Regions from separate parts of the Kitasatospora sp. NPDC032121 genome, predicted to be linked through region 1. Evidence: riboswitches for the same ligand, from Rfam matches in the RefSeq annotation. Region 1 holds a riboswitch; each other region holds the start of a gene.
What was found. Region 1 has a riboswitch for cobalamin ahead of nicT (Nickel transporter NicT). Riboswitches for the same ligand answer to the same signal wherever they lie in the genome.
Positions count from the first base shown of each region.

Region 2: another riboswitch for cobalamin. It lies ahead of metE (5-methyltetrahydropteroyltriglutamate--homocysteine S-methyltransferase); the one in region 1 lies ahead of nicT (Nickel transporter NicT).
Region 3: another riboswitch for cobalamin. It lies ahead of ACZ5OX_RS14920 (FecCD family ABC transporter permease); the one in region 1 lies ahead of nicT (Nickel transporter NicT).

Region 1 covers NZ_JBVILX010000001.1:136,785-142,147, forward strand. The annotation lists gene ACZ5OX_RS00580 (M24 family metallopeptidase) at 1-647, opposite strand, end outside; gene nicT (Nickel transporter NicT) at 871-1,986, opposite strand; cobalamin riboswitch at 2,016-2,229, opposite strand; gene ACZ5OX_RS00590 (ArsR/SmtB family transcription factor) at 2,311-2,694, shown strand; gene ACZ5OX_RS00595 (hypothetical protein) at 2,745-4,418, shown strand; gene ACZ5OX_RS00600 (AAA family ATPase) at 4,426-5,363, opposite strand, start outside.
Region 2 covers NZ_JBVILX010000003.1:345,352-350,714, forward strand. The annotation lists gene cobF (precorrin-6A synthase (deacetylating)) at 1-38, opposite strand, end outside; gene ACZ5OX_RS12515 (acyl-CoA thioesterase) at 536-988, shown strand; cobalamin riboswitch at 1,079-1,287, shown strand; gene metE (5-methyltetrahydropteroyltriglutamate--homocysteine S-methyltransferase) at 1,461-3,776, shown strand; gene ACZ5OX_RS12525 (hypothetical protein) at 3,811-4,020, shown strand; gene ACZ5OX_RS12530 (SDR family oxidoreductase) at 4,021-4,875, opposite strand; gene ACZ5OX_RS12535 (MarR family winged helix-turn-helix transcriptional regulator) at 4,945-5,363, shown strand, end outside.
Region 3 covers NZ_JBVILX010000004.1:210,048-215,410, forward strand. The annotation lists gene ACZ5OX_RS14905 (CGNR zinc finger domain-containing protein) at 103-684, shown strand; gene sodX (nickel-type superoxide dismutase maturation protease) at 744-1,106, opposite strand; gene sodN (superoxide dismutase, Ni) at 1,375-1,770, shown strand; cobalamin riboswitch at 1,839-1,976, shown strand; gene ACZ5OX_RS14920 (FecCD family ABC transporter permease) at 2,099-3,178, shown strand; gene ACZ5OX_RS14925 (ABC transporter ATP-binding protein) at 3,184-3,993, shown strand; gene ACZ5OX_RS14930 (ABC transporter substrate-binding protein) at 4,022-5,014, shown strand; gene ACZ5OX_RS14935 (nuclear transport factor 2 family protein) at 5,103-5,363, shown strand, end outside.

The sequences.
Region 1 (5,363 bases):
TCCTCCACCCGGCGGTCGGTCGGCTGGTGGGCGGCCTGGCCGGAGTGGCTGCCGGTGCCGACCGAGACCGGGAAGGCCGCCCGGTCGGCGCCGTGGTCGATCATCCGGCGCTCCAGCTCCATCGCCAGGTGCCGCTCGGTGCGGCCGACCAGGATCGACTCCAGCAGCTCGCCGAGCGCCTGGTCGGCGATCTCGGCGGCGATCCGCAGGTCGGCGATCTCGCGTTCGTCCTTGACCACCCGCAGCCGCTCCACGGTCCGGCCGAGGTCCACCAGCCGCGCCCCCTCGGTCAGGCCGCCGACCGCCCGGTGCCGGCTGACGGTCAGGTCGTGCTCCTCCACCGCCAGGCCCGCCACCCCCGAGCGCGCGGCGGCCGACGCGGCGGCCAGCGCGGTGTCCGACCCGCCCGCCACCGGCAGCCGGGTGACGTCCGGGGCGATCAGGTGCTCGCCGGTGTCGTCCGGCGGCAGGTCGTCCGGCAGCGCGAGCAGGGCCCGCTCTCTGGTCAGCAGCAGACTCGCCCCGCAGGGCGCGCAGCCCGTCAGGTACCGCACGTTCGCCGCACGGGTGATCAGCGCCGCGTCGGCCCCGGCCGCACTGCAGTGCTCCCTCACCCGCTCCCGCCGCCCCGCGTACGCATCCGCCATGCGTCGAGCCTACGAACCCCCGGCCCGAACCGCCCGCCGAGCGCCCCCGACAGAACCCCCGGTGCCCCTTGCGCGCCCCCGCGCGACCGCGCCGCGCACCCCGCTCCCCCACCCGCCGCGTCGTTCGGCGCCGATCCGGTGCCCGGGAACGGGCGGGCCGCGGGCGCCTCCCCGGGTTCGGGGCGGCGCCGCTCCACGTGCTCGGAGGCCGGCGGCCGCCCGGTCACGGACTGTCGGGCGTCCAGCGCTTCTCCACCCGGGCGAGCTTCCAGTACCCGATCGCGATCGCCCAGACGACCACGAACAGCCCGGCGATGGCGTAGCCGACGTTGTCCAGCGAGATGTCCGCGATGAACCCGGTGACCGGGTCGGTCAGGTCGAGCTTCTCGTGCAGCACCCCGACCAGCTCGATGGTGCCGATGATGAAGGCCACCGCGATCGACAGCCCGGTGATGGTCAGGTTGTAGTACACCTTCCGCACCGGGTTGGCGAAGGCCCACTGGTACGCGAAGTTCATGAACGTCCCGTCCAGGGTGTCGAACAGGCTCATCCCGGCCGCGAACAGCAGCGGCAGGCAGACGATCGCGTACCACGGCAGCCCGGAGGCCGCACCCGAGCCGGCCATCACCATCAGGGTGACCTCGGTCGCGGTGTCGAAGCCCAGGCCCAGCACCATGCCCACCGGGAACATCTGCCCCGGCCGGGTGATCGAACGGGTCGCCCGGTTCAGCACCCGGGCCATGAAGCCGCGCGAGTCGAGGTGCGCCTCCAGCTCCTTCTCGTCGAACCGCCCGGCCCGCATCGAGCGGAACACCTTGAGGATGCCGAGCAGCGCCGCCAGGTTGAGCGCGCCGATCAGGTAGAGGAAGGCACCGGAGGCCGTCGTGCCGACCACGCCCAGCCACTTGTGGGTGGCCGACTCGTCGTCCATCAGCGTGTTCGCCAGCTGCGCGCCGCCCGCCACCAGGGCGGCCATCAGCACCACCATCGAGGAGTGCCCGAGGGCGAACCAGAAGCCCACCGAGACCGGCCGCTTGCCGTCCGCCATCAGCTTGCGGGTGGTGTTGTCGATCACCGCGATGTGGTCGGCGTCGAAGGCGTGCCGCATGCCGAGGGTGTACGCGGTGATACCCAGGCCCACCCCGAAGACCTGGGTACCGACCGCGTACCGCTCGGGTGCGACCAGGAAGATCAGCGTGCCGAAGGCCACCACGTGCATGGCCACGATCACCGCCATCAGCCCGGCCGTACGGACGGTGTCCTCGCGCCGCCATCTGAAGGTGGGCAGCGCGGCGGGGCCGGGTCCGGTCCCGGCGGAAACGGTTTCGGGCAGGGTCATGCGGATCACGCTCCAGCACCTCGTGGAAAACCTCGTGAGCTGCCGTGGCCGGTCTCCTGGCTGACGGGAACACCCGCACCCGCCTTCCCAGGCGCACGAGGCGCCCAGTGGCTTCATGGGTGCGGACGACGCTCCTCCGTGGACGGAGGAGCGACCCGATCACAGTGGCGAGGGCCGCTCCGGGCTGGGACCCCTGAGGGTCCGTCACCGGTCTTCCCGAGCACCACGGCGGGGAACACCGTAGGGCCCCGCCCCGACCCATGCAAGGCTGCGCACCTGCGCAGGTGTCCAGGATCACAGGCCCCTGCCTGCGAGAATGTCCGCATGCATCTCGTACCGGAGGACCGCGCGGGCCACCGCACCATCGACGGACACCGGGTCTGCGAGGCCATCGCCGCGATCGGCGAGCCCGCGCACGTCCGGTCCTGGGCCGAGCGGTTCTCCCTGCTCGCGGACCCCGGCCGGCTCGCCCTGCTGCTCGCCCTCCATCGGGCCGGCCCGCTCGCCGTCAGCGATCTCGCCGTCGCCACCGGCATGCGCGACCCGGCCGTCTCCCAGGCCCTGCGGCTGCTCCGCACGGCCGGCGTGGTCACCGGCGACCGGGACGGACGAGTGGTGCGCTACCGGCTCGTGGACGAGGCCATGCGCCCCCTGCTCGACGAGTGCGCCGCCGCCGAGCACCACGAGCCCAGCGCGGCCGCGGGCTGACCCGCACTCGGAACCGCGCCGCGGCCCGACCGGATGAGTACGATCATGGTGTGCCGTCCCACCCCCACGCCTGGCCCGCCGACCGCTGGAACACCCGACCGGTCAGGGCCCGCGTGCTGGCGGTCGCCCGCACCCTCACCTCGGCCACCCGGGTCCTGGACGTCCTCACCCTGCTGAGCCCGGACGGCATCGAGCGCTACTTCACCGTCAACCCCGGCTCCGCCTTCGCCGACCGCGCCCTGGACGAGTACCTGCACGGCCTGTCCGGCTTCACCGTGCTGGACTGGGAAGACGCCGTCCGCCGCCGCTTCGACCTTGCCGTCGCCTGCGCCGTCCACTCCTCCATGCACCGCCTGGACGCCCGCCTCGTCGTCCTCCCGCACGGCGCCGGCTACAACCGCCTGGTCACCGAGTCCACCGGCGACACGGTCAGCGCCGCCGGCCTGTCCCGCAACGAACTCACCCACCGCGGAAGGGTGTTCGTCGACGTCCTGGGCCTCTCCCACCCCGAGCAGCTGGACCGGCTGCGGGACTCCTGCCCCGAGGCGCTGGACGTCGCCCAGGTCGTCGGCGACCCGTGCTTCGACCGGATGCTCGGCAGCCGGCGCTCCCGTGACGGCTACCGCGCCGCGCTCGGCGCCGTCGGCGGCCGACGGCTCGTCGTCGTCAGCTCCACCTGGAGCGAGCACTCGTTATTCGGCCGCCACCCCGACCTGCCCCAGCGGCTGGTCCGCCAACTGCCCGCCGACGAGTACACGGTGGCCGTCGTCCTGCACCCCAACGTGTGGAGCCGGCACGACCCCGAGGCGCTGCTCGCCGCCGCCTGCCGGATGGGCCTGCGCCTGATCCCACCCCACCAGGGCTGGCAGGCCGCACTCGTCGCCGCCGACTGCGTGATCGGCGACCACGGCTCGGTCACCGTCTACGGCGCCGCCCTGGACCACCGCACCCTGCTCGTCGCCACCGGCGCCGCCGAACTCGACCCGCGCTCCCCCAGCTACGCCTTCGGCCAGGCCGCGCCCGTCCTCGACCCCGACGGGGACCTCACCGCCCAGCTCGAACTGGCCCTGGCCCGGGACCCGGCCGACCTGAGCGGCATCACCGACCGGTCGCTCGCCCACCGCGGCGAGTCCGCCCGCCTGCTGCGCCCGCTGCTCTACTCCTTCCTGAAGGAGCTGGACGAACCCCGGGACGAACCGGCCCTGCCGCCCTACCCCAAGCCCGTCCCGCACCCCGCCGCCACCGAGGGGCCCACCGCGTACGACGTCGAGGGCCGGAGCGAGGGCACCGACGTCAGCCTCCGGCGCTACCCCTTCGACCCGGACGGCCACACCCCGCGCGGCTTCCACGCCCTCACCGACGACCACCCCGGCGACGCCCTGCGCTACACGGCCGAGGTCCTCGCCCGCACCGAGGTGCACGCCGAACTCCCCGCCGCCCGCTGGCTCGCCGACACCGCCGCCGAACTCCCCGGCCTGGCCGTCGCGGTGGCCGCCCTCGGCCCGGCCCGCCACCTGCTCCGGCTGCGCACCGGCCTGCTGCTGGAAGCCCGCGCCGAACCGGACTGGAACCGCCCCGACCCGGCGATCGACCCGCTGCTGCTCGGCTCGGCCGTGGCCTGCTGGCTCGCCGAGGGCGGCGCCCCGGCCGCCCTCCCCGAGCACGGGCTCACCGTCCGCACCGGCGAGCACCGCACCCGGGTGTCGTTCCGCACCGGGCCCTGAAGCGCGTCTAGCCCTGCAGCTCCCGCAGCCGCGCGCGGCTGCGCTCGGCCAGTTCCTCGTCGCCCCGCTCCTCGGCGAGGGAGGCGAGCAGGGTGTGGGCCTGCGCCTCCTTCGCGTACTGGCTCCGGTGCCTGGCCTGCCGGGCGCAGTCCTGGGCCTGGGCGAGGGCGAGGTCCAGCTGCCCCAGGGCCCGGTGGGCCCGGGCCCGGACCAGCGGCAGCTTCATCAACATGTCGGCGTCCTGCGTCCGCTCGGCCTGGTCAGTGGCCCCGGCCAGCACGGTCAGCGCCTCCTCCGCGCGCCCGTCCGCGATCAGCGCCTGCGCCAGGTGGTAGCTCTGGACGATCTCGCCGTGCTCGTCGCCCCGGTTCTCCGCGAGGGCCAGGGTGAACCGCTCCACCGCGTCGCCGGGACGGCCGTCGGCCAGGCAGAGCAGACCGTCCGTCTCGTACAGCACCCCCAGCACCTGCCGGTCGGCCACCAGCGGCACCTGCTCCGTGGCGAGCGCCAACTGCTCGGCGGCGAGCCGGAATTCCTTCCGCTCGTAGTGGGCCCGGGCCAGCTGGTTGCGCATCCGGACCACGGCGGCGGGCTGGTTGTCCCACTGCGCCGACTCGACGCCGATCCGGTGGGTGGCGATCCAGTCCTGGTAGAGCTTGCGGTCGTGGTACAGCAGCCAGAGCGACTCGCAGAGCCGCCACACCTCGCCGTGCCACCCCTGCTCGGCCGCCGACTCCACCACCGCGCGGAAGTTGGCGCGCTCGGCGTACAGCCACCCCAGCGCGGCGGTGTCGGAGGGGAAGCGGGGCAGCTCGTCACCGCTCGGGTCCTGGAGGCGGAGCCGTCTCGCGGCCATCGCACGGTCGGCGACCGACGCCCGGCCCCGGTAGTACGCCACGACAGCGGCGAGGAGGGCCCCGCGGTCGGGCAGCTCCTGGGTCCGGC
Region 2 (5,363 bases), on a different contig from region 1:
TCGCCCGCACCGATGCCGATGACGAAGATGTGCCGCATGGGGGACATTCTGCCGTCCGCCCCGGCGTACGGGCCCGGGGGCCGTGCATGGCCGGCCGAAGCGGTGGGCGGTGGCTGTGAGCTGCGCGGATGGACGTAAGCTGGCGAGGCAGCTGGTTCGCCCCGCCCGCCGGGCGGGGTGTCGTCACGAGGGAACCCGGAGGGAGTCCGGGACCGCCCGCGGCGGCGAGCGGCAACGACCGCCGTCCTGCGCGCCGGGCCCGGCAACGGGTCCGGGGAGCGACGACCGGTGGGTGTCCGTCCCGGTTCGGCCGGGAGGGCGCGCCCACGAGTCCGAAGACCTGCCGCTGCCCGCGTGCCGTGGTGGCCCGCGGCCCACCACGACCCCGAGGGCGGGCCGATGGTGCGGGTGGGCCGTATACGGACGGCTGCCCGCTCCTCGGCGTGCCCGAGGTGCGCGACCTCACGAAGGAGAGTTCCGTGCAGCGGAACGCCGACCACGATTCCCACGGCGCCATGACGGGCGGGCCGTCGCTGTGACCAGTCCCGCTGTCCTCTCCCGCACCCCGGCCGACTCGGCGGTCACCCTCGCCCACATCATGAGCGACCACGACACCAACCTCTACGGTTCGGTGCACGGCGGCGTGATGATGAAGCTGATCGACGACGCGGCCGCCGCGGCCGCGGGCCGGCACGCCGGTGTTCCCGCGGTCACCGTCTCCGTCCGGGGGATGTCGTTCCTCGCGCCCGTCCGGGCGGGAGACCTCCTCACCGTCCGAGCCCGGGTCGGCAGCGTCGGGCGGACCTCGATGGACGTGTCGGTGGAGGTGACCTCGGAGCGTTGGAACCTCGCCGGGCCGGTGACCCGGGTGGCGACGGCGGAGCTGGTCTTCGTGGCGATCGACTCGCAGGGGCGGCCCCACCCCGTCCCCGAGCTGGTCCCGGAGGACGGCGGCCCCGACAAGCTGCGCGGACCTTCGGCCGAGTAGCCGTACGCGGCGGCGACGTCCCACGATACGGACGCCTTTCGAGATTTCCGCCTCGACGGCGACCTTCTGCCCCTAAGCTGGCGACGCAGCTGGTTCGCCCCGTCCGCCAGGCGGGGTGTCGTAAGAGGGAACCCGGTGACGCCTTTCAACTGGCCAGTCCGGGACTGCCCCGCAGCGGTGAGTGGGAACGACCGCCGTCATACGCACTGGACCCGGGACGGGTCTGGGAAGCGACGGCCAGTAGGTGTCCGCCCCGGTTTCGGCCGGGTGGGCGTGCCCACGAGTCCGAAGACCTGCCACTGCCCGTGCGCGACCGTTCGCGTGCGGCCATCCGGTGACCTCGTGGGCGGGTCGGCGACCATACCAGGCGGAGCCGTGCACGGGTGCGGGTGTCCGTCCGGTTCGTCATCCCTTCGCGTCCTCGTGCCACCACCGGTGCACTTGAGGATTCAGGCTCGCGAAGGAGAGTCCCTTGACAGCGAAGTCCGCAGCCGCGGCGTCCGTGGCCACCGCGTACGGCTACCCCCGGCAGGGTCGTGACCGTGAACTGAAGAAGGCGATCGAGGGCTACTGGAAGGGCGTGGTCACGGCCGAGGCGCTGCTGTCGACCGCGGCCGACCTGCGCCGGACCAACTGGGCCCAGCTCGCCGAGGCGGGGGTCGGGGAGGTCCCGACCGGTGACTTCTCGTTCTACGACCACGTGCTGGACGCCAGCGTGGCGGTCGGCGCGATCCCGCCGCGGCACCGGGAGGCGGTCGACGCCGACCCGCTGGACGGGTACTTCGCGATGGCGCGCGGCAACCAGGACGTCGCGCCGCTGGAGATGACCAAGTGGTTCGACACCAACTACCACTACCTGGTGCCGGAGTTGGGGCCGGACACGGTGTTCGCCGCGAACCCGGCCAAGGCGGTCGGCGAGTTCGAGGAGGCCCTCGCGCTCGGCCACACCGCCCGTCCGGTGCTGGTCGGTCCGGTGACCTACCTGCTGCTGGCCAAGCCGGCCCCCGGGGTGGCCGAGGACTTCCAGCCGATCACCCTGCTGGACCGGCTGCTGCCGGTCTACGCGGAGCTGCTCGCGGCGCTCGGGGCCGCGGGGGCCGAGTGGGTCCAGCTGGACGAGCCCGCGCTGGTCCAGGACCGGACCCCGGCCGAGCTGAACGCCGCCGCCCGGGCCTACCGCGAGCTCGGCGCCCTCACCGAGCGGCCCAAGCTGCTGATCGCGAGCTACTTCGACCGGCTCGGCGAGGCGCTGCCGGTGCTGGCCAAGGCCCCGGTGGAGGGCCTGGCGCTGGACTTCACCGGTCCGGCCGCCGCCAACCTGGAGGACCTCGCCGCCGTCGGCGGCCTGCCCGGCAAGCGGCTGGTCGCCGGGGTGATCGACGGGCGCAACATCTGGATCAACGACCTGGAGAAGTCGCTGTCCACCCTGGCGACCCTGCTGGGCCTCGCCGGCATCGTCGACGTCGCGCCGTCCTGCTCCCTGCTGCACGTCCCGCTCGACGCCGCCGCCGAACGGGAGTTGGACCCGCAGATCGCCCGCTGGCTGGCCTTCGCCAAGCAGAAGGCCGCCGAGACGGCGCTGCTCGCCCGCGGCCTGCGCGAGGGCACCGGCGCGATCACCGCCGAACTCGCCGCCAACCGAGCCGACCTCGCCTCCCGCGCCAACTCCCCGATCACCCACGACCCGGCGGTGCGCGCCCGGGCCGCCGCCGTCACCGCCGACGACACCCGCCGGGCCCAGGCCTACCCGCAGCGGGCCGAGGCCCAGCGCGCCCGGCTCGGCCTGCCGCTGCTGCCGACCACCACCATCGGATCCTTCCCGCAGACCACCGAACTGCGCACCGCACGCGCCGATCTGACGGCTGGTCGGATCGACGCGAACACCTACCGGGAGCGGATGGAGGCCGAGATCCGCGAGGTCATCGCCTACCAGGAGAAGGCCGGCCTGGACGTCCTGGTGCACGGCGAGCCCGAACGCAACGACATGGTCCAGTACTTCGCCGAGCAGCTCACCGGCTACCTCGCCACCCGGCACGGCTGGGTCCAGTCGTACGGCACCCGGTACGTACGCCCGCCGGTGCTGGCCGGGGACATCTCCCGCCCGCACCCGATGACCACCGACTGGTTCGGCTACGCGCAGAGCCTGACCGACCGCCCGGTCAAGGGCATGCTCACCGGCCCGGTCACCATGCTCGCGTGGTCCTTCGTCCGCGACGACCAGCCGCTCGCCGACACCGCCCGCCAGGTCGCCCTCGCCCTGCGCGACGAGGTCGGCGACCTGGAGGCGGCGGGCGCGGCCGTGGTCCAGGTGGACGAACCGGCCCTGCGCGAGACCCTCCCGCTGCGGGCCGCCGCCCGCCCGGCGTACCTGGACTGGGCCACCGAGGCCTTCCGGCTGGCCACTTCCGGGGTGCGGGCCGACACCCAGATCCACACCCACATGTGCTACGCCGAGTTCGGCGCGATCATGACCGCGATCGACGACCTCGACGCGGACGTCATCTCGCTGGAGGCCACCCGCTCCCACATGGAGGTGGCCGGTGAACTCGCCGAGGCGGGCTACCCGCGCGAGGTGGGCCCCGGCGTCTGGGACATCCACTCGCCGCGCGTCCCCGGCACCGCGGAGGCGGTCTCCCTGCTGCGCGCGGGCCTGGCGGCGATCCCGGCGGAGCGGCTCTGGGTCAACCCGGACTGCGGGTTGAAGACCCGCGGCTGGCCGGAGACCCGGGCCTCGCTGGAGAGCCTGGTCGCCGCCGCCCGGACGCTGCGCGCGGAACTGGCCGGCTGACGGAGGTCGGCTGGCGGGAGCCGGAGCGGGCGCGGTGAGGCCGCCGCGCCCGCCCCGGCGGCTGCGCGTCCTCCAGCGGGCGTTGACGGAGGGTGTACCGGGCGGCGCGGCCGGTGCCGAGCTCGACCGCGAGCGGCGCGCCCAGGGGCAGCCGCTGCCGCACCCGTGGACGGTGCCCGGCTGCCGTGTCCCGGACGCCCGCGGGGCCCGGCCGGCTACCTGGCCGGCCCTGCGGCTCGGGTGATCACGGGGTGACCCAGCCGGCGGTCAGCGTCTGCACGGCCGAGCCGTCGAGGTCCTTGAGCTTCACCCCGGCGAAGGCCCGGGCGGCGTCGGAGGTGAGCAGCCGGAAGGCGGGGCGCTCGGCCTCGAGCAGGCCGAGGATGCGGGTGGCCACGTCCTCGGCCGCCTGTGCGTTGGCGAAGGCGTTGCGGGTGCGCTCCAGGTAGCCGGCCAGGGCCGGCGCGTACGGCCCGGCCTGCTCGGCGGCGTCGTCCGTGAGGCCCACGTTGCTGACGAACTCGCTGGCCACCGCGCCAGGTTCGACCACGCTGACGGACACCCCGGCGGTGGCCGCGACCGGGGCGAGGGACTCCATGAAGCCCTCCACCGCGAACTTGGCAGCGCAGTACGCCTCGTTGAAGGGCTGGCCGACCACGCCGCCGACGCTGGTCACGGTCAGCACCCGGCCCTTGCTCGCCCGCAGCAGGGGCAGGGCGGCCTTGGTGACGTGCAGTACGCCGAAGAAGTTGACCTCCATGACGGCGCGGACGTCGTCGACGCTCTCCTGCTCCAGGGTGCCGATGTGGCCGGCGCCGGCGTTGTTGACCAGGGCGTCCAGCCGGTCGACGCCGGACAGGCAGGCCTCGACCGAGGCCGGGTCGGTGACGTCCAGCGCCCGGACGTCGACGGTGACCCCGGCCTGCTCGGCGGCGGCCAGCAGTGCGCCGGCCTTCGCGGTGTTCCGCATGGTGGCGATCACGTGCCAGCCGCCGCGGGCTGCGGCGACGGCGGTGGTCAGGCCGATGCCGGAGGAGGTGCCGGTGATCAGGACGGTCTTGTTGCTCATCGCGCTGGACTCCATATGCTTATGGTTCATAACCAATATGATCCATAACTATGTGGTCCGATATTTCACTTTGTCAAGCACCTCGATACCCTGGTGGTCATGCCCCACCCATCGGATGACCTCACCCCCGAGATCGTCGGACTCTTCGCGGCCATCAACCGCCGCTACGGCCGGGAGTCCGAGGCGGCCGCGGCGGTCCACGAGCTGACCGCGCTGCAGGCCAAGGCGCTGCTCGCGGCCGAAGCGCCGGTCCCGACCCGCCGGATCGCCGAGAAGCTGCACGCGGAGCCGTCCAACGTGACGGTGATCATCGACCGGCTGGAGTCCCGCGGTCTGGTCGAGCGCAGCGTCGACCCCGCCGACCGCCGCGTGAAGCGGGTCGCCGCCACCGCCGCCGGGCGCGAGGTCGCCGCCGACCTGCGGGCCCGGATGCCCTTCGCCGGAGACCCGCTGGCCCGGCTCGGCGCCGAGCAGCGCGAGTCCCTGCGCGAGCTCCTGCGGCTGGTCCTGGAGGCATG
Region 3 (5,363 bases), on a different contig from region 1:
GCCGGGCGCCGCCCCCTTTCCCGCCGGGGAGAGGAGGCCGGAACGCCGTACGAGTAATAGGCTGGAAGCAGTCAGCCCGTTACCGAATCTGGAAGGACCCCTGTGGAGCTCGCCGCCTACGCCGATCTCGCCGTTCGGCTGGTGAACACCGAGGAGCCCGAGCGCGGCACCGACGCGCTGACCTCCGTGGAGGCGGTGCGCGGCCTGTTCTCCGACTCCTCGCGGGCCGCCGCCCTCGCCGACGAGTCCGACCTGCCCCGGCTGCGGGCGGTGCGGACCAGGCTGCGCGGCGTCTTCGAGGCCGCCGCCGAGGGCGACGAGGTCCGCGGCGTCGACCTGCTGAACAGCCTGCTGATGGAGTACCCCGTCAGCCCGCTGGTCTCCGGACACGACTACCTGGACGACGCCGGGCGGCCGCGCTGGCACCTGCACCTGGCCGACAACTCCCCCACCGCCACCGCGCACTACACCGCGGTCGCCTGCATGGGCCTGGCCGTCCACCTGACCGAGCTGGGCGCCGACCGGCTCGGCATCTGCCAGGCCGTGCCCTGCCGCAACGCCTACCTGGACACCTCGACCAACCGCTCCCGCCGCTACTGCTCGGACCGCTGCGCGACCCGCGCCAACGTGGCCGCCTACCGGGCCCGCAAGCGCCAGGAGGCGGAGGCCGCGGCCCGGGCCTAGGCCCTCGCGAACCCAGGCCCCCGGGAGCTCGGAGCCCCGGGAGTCCGGGCCCCAGGGCCTCAGACCTCCTCCACCCAGGCGCCGAGCCGGCGGGCCAGGCCCGGCACCCGGGCCAGCCGCGGGGTGAGCAGCAGCCGCTCCAGCCGGCGCCCCGGCGCCAGCCAGGCCGGGCTCGGGTTCAGCCGCAGCAGCGCCCGGCCGAGCACCAGCTCGTCCGGGACGGCGCCGTAACTGCGGCTGTCGCTGTCCACCGGGCGGTTGTCCGACAGCAGCCACCAGCCCTTGGGCCGGCGCTCGACGGCCCGCTTCACCACCAGCAGGTCCTGCTGGAACGGGTGCCGGAAGACCACCACCGCGCCCGGCCGGATCGGCGCGCCGTACCGGACCAGCAGCCGGTCGCCCTCGCGCAGGGTCGGGACCATCGACGGCCCCGCCACGTCGACCAGCCCGAACGGCAGCACACCGCCCCGGTCCCCGGCTCCGACGTCCTCCGGTCGCGTGCTCCGCGCCACGACTCCTCCTCCCGCTCCGCCCGTCCCCCAGTCTGCCGTACGGGCCGTCAGCGCCCCGATGTCCGGAATACCCCGGTTGCGGGTCCGTCTTTCGCCCTAGGCCCGCCGCCCGATCGCGAAACCGGGCGGGCGGAAGGGTAATCTCGGGCGCGGGAAGACGATCTAAGGAAGGACTCCCATGTTCTCTCGTCTGTTTGCACCGCGCGCCACCGCCCACGCCCACTGCGACCTGCCCTGCGGCGTGTACGACCCCGCGCAGGCCAAGCTCGAGGCCGAGTCCGTCAAGGCCACCCAGGAGAAGTACCAGGCCAACGAGGACCCGCACTTCCGCGCCCGCGCCATCATCATCAAGGAGCAGCGCGCCGAGGCCGTCAAGCACCACATCTCGGTGCTGTGGAGCGACTACTTCAAGGCCCCGCACTTCGAGAAGTACCCGCAGCTGCACCAGCTGATCAACGACACCCTGAAGGCCGCCTCGGCCGCCAAGGCGTCCACCGACCCGGCCACCGGCCAGGCCCTGCTGGACCTGATCGCCGAGGTCGACAAGATCTTCTGGGAGACCAAGCAGGCCTGAGCCTGACGCGTCGCCACCCGACCGCCCCCGTCCGGACCACCGGACGGGGGCGGTCGTGCGTTCACGCCCGATCCTCGAACGGTAAGGGTTGCCTGCCCTGAGTGGCTGTTATGCTGCCAGGGCGTCCGAGGGGAAGTCCGGTGTGAATCCGGCGCTGACCCGCAACGGTGAGCACGGCCCGTACCAGCCCGTACGGCCGCGCCAGCCCGATCACCCTCGGCCGCCGAACTCCCGACAACTCGCCGTGGACTGCGAGGGGAACGGCGCCCCGGCACGCCCCGGCCCGCGCCCGCCCCGGCGCACCCCCGGCCCGAGGCAAGGCGCACCCGTGAACCGCGCACCCGCAGACCGTGCAGTCGGCCCGCCCACTCGTCGCACACCCGTCGTCCCGCTCGCCGCCGGCCTCGGCGCCGCCCTCCTGCTCTCGCTGGTCTGCGGGGTCGCCCTCGGCTCCTCCGGGCTCGGCCTGCCCCGGGTGCTGCGGCTGCTGGGCGCCGGGCTGACGGGCGGTCGACTGGAGGCGGACGAGGCGGCGGCGTACGCGATCGTCTGGGAGATCCGGCTGCCGCGCACCGTACTGGCCGCCGTGGTCGGCGCCGGACTGGCCGCCTGCGGCGTCGCCGTCCAGGCCCTGGTGCGCAACGCGCTGGCCGACCCCTTCGTCCTCGGCATCTCCTCCGGCGCGGCGGTCGGCGCCAACGCCGTCCTGCTGTTCGGCGCCTTCGCCTCGCTCGGCGTGTGGGCGATCTCCGCCTCCGCCTTCGGCTCCGCCCTGGCCGCCATGACGCTGGTCTACCTCGCCGCCCGCACCGCGTTCGGGCTCACCCCGCTGCGCCTGGTGCTCACCGGCACCGCCCTGTCCTACGGATTCTCCGCCGCCACCACCCTGATGGTCTTCGCCGCCGACCGCGGCGAGGCCGCCCGGGACGCCATGATGTGGCTGCTCGGCAGCCTCGGCGGTGCCACCTGGGGCTCGGTGCCGATCGCCGCCGTCACCGTCCTGGCCGGCCTCGCCTACCTGGCCTGCGCCGCCGGACGGCTGGACGCGCTCGCGATGGGCGACGAGACCTCCGCCTCGCTCGGCGTGGACCCGGACCGGCTGCGCCGCGAGCTGTTCGTGGTGACCGCCGCCGTCACCGGCACCGTGGTCGCGGTCAGCGGGGCGATCGGCTTCGTCGGGCTGCTGATGCCGCACCTGGCCCGGATGCTGGTCGGCGCCGGACACCGCCGGGTGCTGGTGATCGCCCCGCTCGCCGGGGCCCTGCTGCTGGTCTGGGTGGACATCGCCTCGCGCACCCTGCTGGCGCCCGCCGAACTGCCCGTCGGGGTGTTCACCGCGGTGCTCGGCGTGCCCGCCTTCCTGCTGATGATGCGCCGCCGCGGCCAGTCCTTCGGAGGCACCCGGTGACCGACGTGACCGAGGCGGCCGCCGTGGCCGCGCACGCCCAGGACCTCGCCGTCGACGCCGTCTCGGTGGAGCTGGCCGGCACCCGGCTGGTCCACGAGGTGAGCCTGGCGGCCACTGCCGGACAGGTGGTCGGGCTCATCGGCCCGAACGGCAGCGGCAAGTCGACGCTGCTGCGCTGCGTCTACCGGGTGCTGAGGCCGGCCGGCGGCGCGGTCCGGCTGGCCGGCGACGACCTGCACGCCCTCACCGCCCGCGAGACGGCCCGCCGGGTGGCCGCGCTGACCCAGGAGCACTCCGCCGAGTTCGACTTCACCGTCGCCGAGGTGGTCGCGATGGGCCGGCTGCCGCACCGCCGCGGCTTCGGCGCCCCCACCGACGGGGACGCGGAGCGCTGCGCCGAGGCGCTGCGCAAGGTCCGGGCCGGGCACCTGGCCGAGCGCGGCTTCCTGAGCCTGTCCGGGGGCGAGAAGCAGCGGGTGCTGTTCGCCCGCGCCCTGGTCCAGGAGCCGCGCCTGCTGGTGCTGGACGAACCCACCAACCACCTCGACATCGCCCACCAGTTGGAGGTGCTGGCGCTCGCCCGCGAGGCCGGCCCGACGGTGCTCACCGCGCTGCACGACCTCAACCTGGCGGCGGGTCACTGCGACCTGCTGTACGTGCTGCGGGCCGGCCGGATCGTCGCCTCCGGCACGCCCGAGGAGGTGCTCCGACCCGCCCTGCTGGCCGAGGTGTTCGGCGTCCGGGCCACCCCGGTGCGGCACCCGGAGAGCGGTGCCCTCCAGCTGCTGTTCGACCGTCTCGACCACCCCGCCTGATCCGCCCCCCCTGCCCAGAGGAACCACCGTGCGCACCAAGGCCGTTGCCGCCACCGCCCTGCTCACCCTCGGACTCACCGCCTGCGGCGCCGAGATCGCCCCCAAGGAGACCGCCACCGCCTCCGCCCACTACCCGGTGACGGTGGACAACTGCGGCGAGAAGCTCACCTTCGACCGGAAGCCCGCCCGGGTGGTGACCAACGACGTCAACATCACCGAGCTGATGCTCTCCCTGGGCCTCGCCGACCGGATGGCCGGCTACGTGATGCCCGACGACAAGGGGCAGATCGACAAGGTCGCCTGGAAGGACGGCTACCAGCAGACCACCTGGCTCTCCAAGAAGGTGCTCACCAAGGAGATCGCCCTGGACGCCAAGGCCGACCTGGTCTTCGCCGGCTGGCACTACGGCTTCGACGAGGGCGGCGGCGTCACCCCGCAGGCCTTCAAGGCGCTCGGCGTCGACTCGTACGTGCTCAGCGAGTCCTGCCGCACCGGCAGGGGCACCGTGCGCGGCGTGATGGACCCGCTGGAGGCGCTCTACACCGACCTGGCCAACCTCGGCGAGATCTTCGACGTCAAGGACCGCTCCGACAAGCTGATCGCCGACTTCAAGGCGCAGATCGCCGCCGTCCCGCAGCCCGAGCGCCACCCGTCCGTCTTCCTGTACGACAGCGGGCAGGACAAGCCGTACACCGCCGGGAAGTTCGCCGCCGCCAACGAGATCATCGCCAAGGCCGGCGGGACCAACATCATGGGCGACCTCGCCGACACCTGGGTCACGGCCGGCTGGGAGAGCGTGGTGGAGCGCGACCCCGAAGTGATCGTGATCAACGACTACGCGACGCCCGGGGCCGAGGAGAAGCGGCAGTTCCTCAAGTCCTTCCCGCCGCTGGCCGACGTCGCCGCGATCCGCAACGACCGGATCTTCGTCATGGACTACGTCGACCTGGTGGAGAGCCCGCGCAACCCGGCGGCGATCGGCGCGCTGGCCGGGTACCTGCGCACCGTGCCGGCCCGCTGACCGGTCCCGGTCCCGCTCCTCCGGCCCCGGGCGGCCGGGCGTACGCTCAAGGTACGAGCCGACGGAACCCGACCGGAGGAGCGAGATCATGACCACCACGGCGACCCCCGCCGCCTTCGACACCCGCGCACTGCGCCAGGGCATCGAGCGCCGCGACGCCGAGACCCTCCTCGCGCTCTACGCGGAGGACGCCGAACTGCGCATGGTCGATCGCAAGACCCAGCCCAGCCACCCCCTGGTGATGCACGGGCGGGAGGAGATCGGCGCCATGCTGGACGACATCTACAGCCGCGAGATGACCCACAAGCTGGAACAGGTGGTGGTCCAGGGCGACCACGTCGCCTTCCTG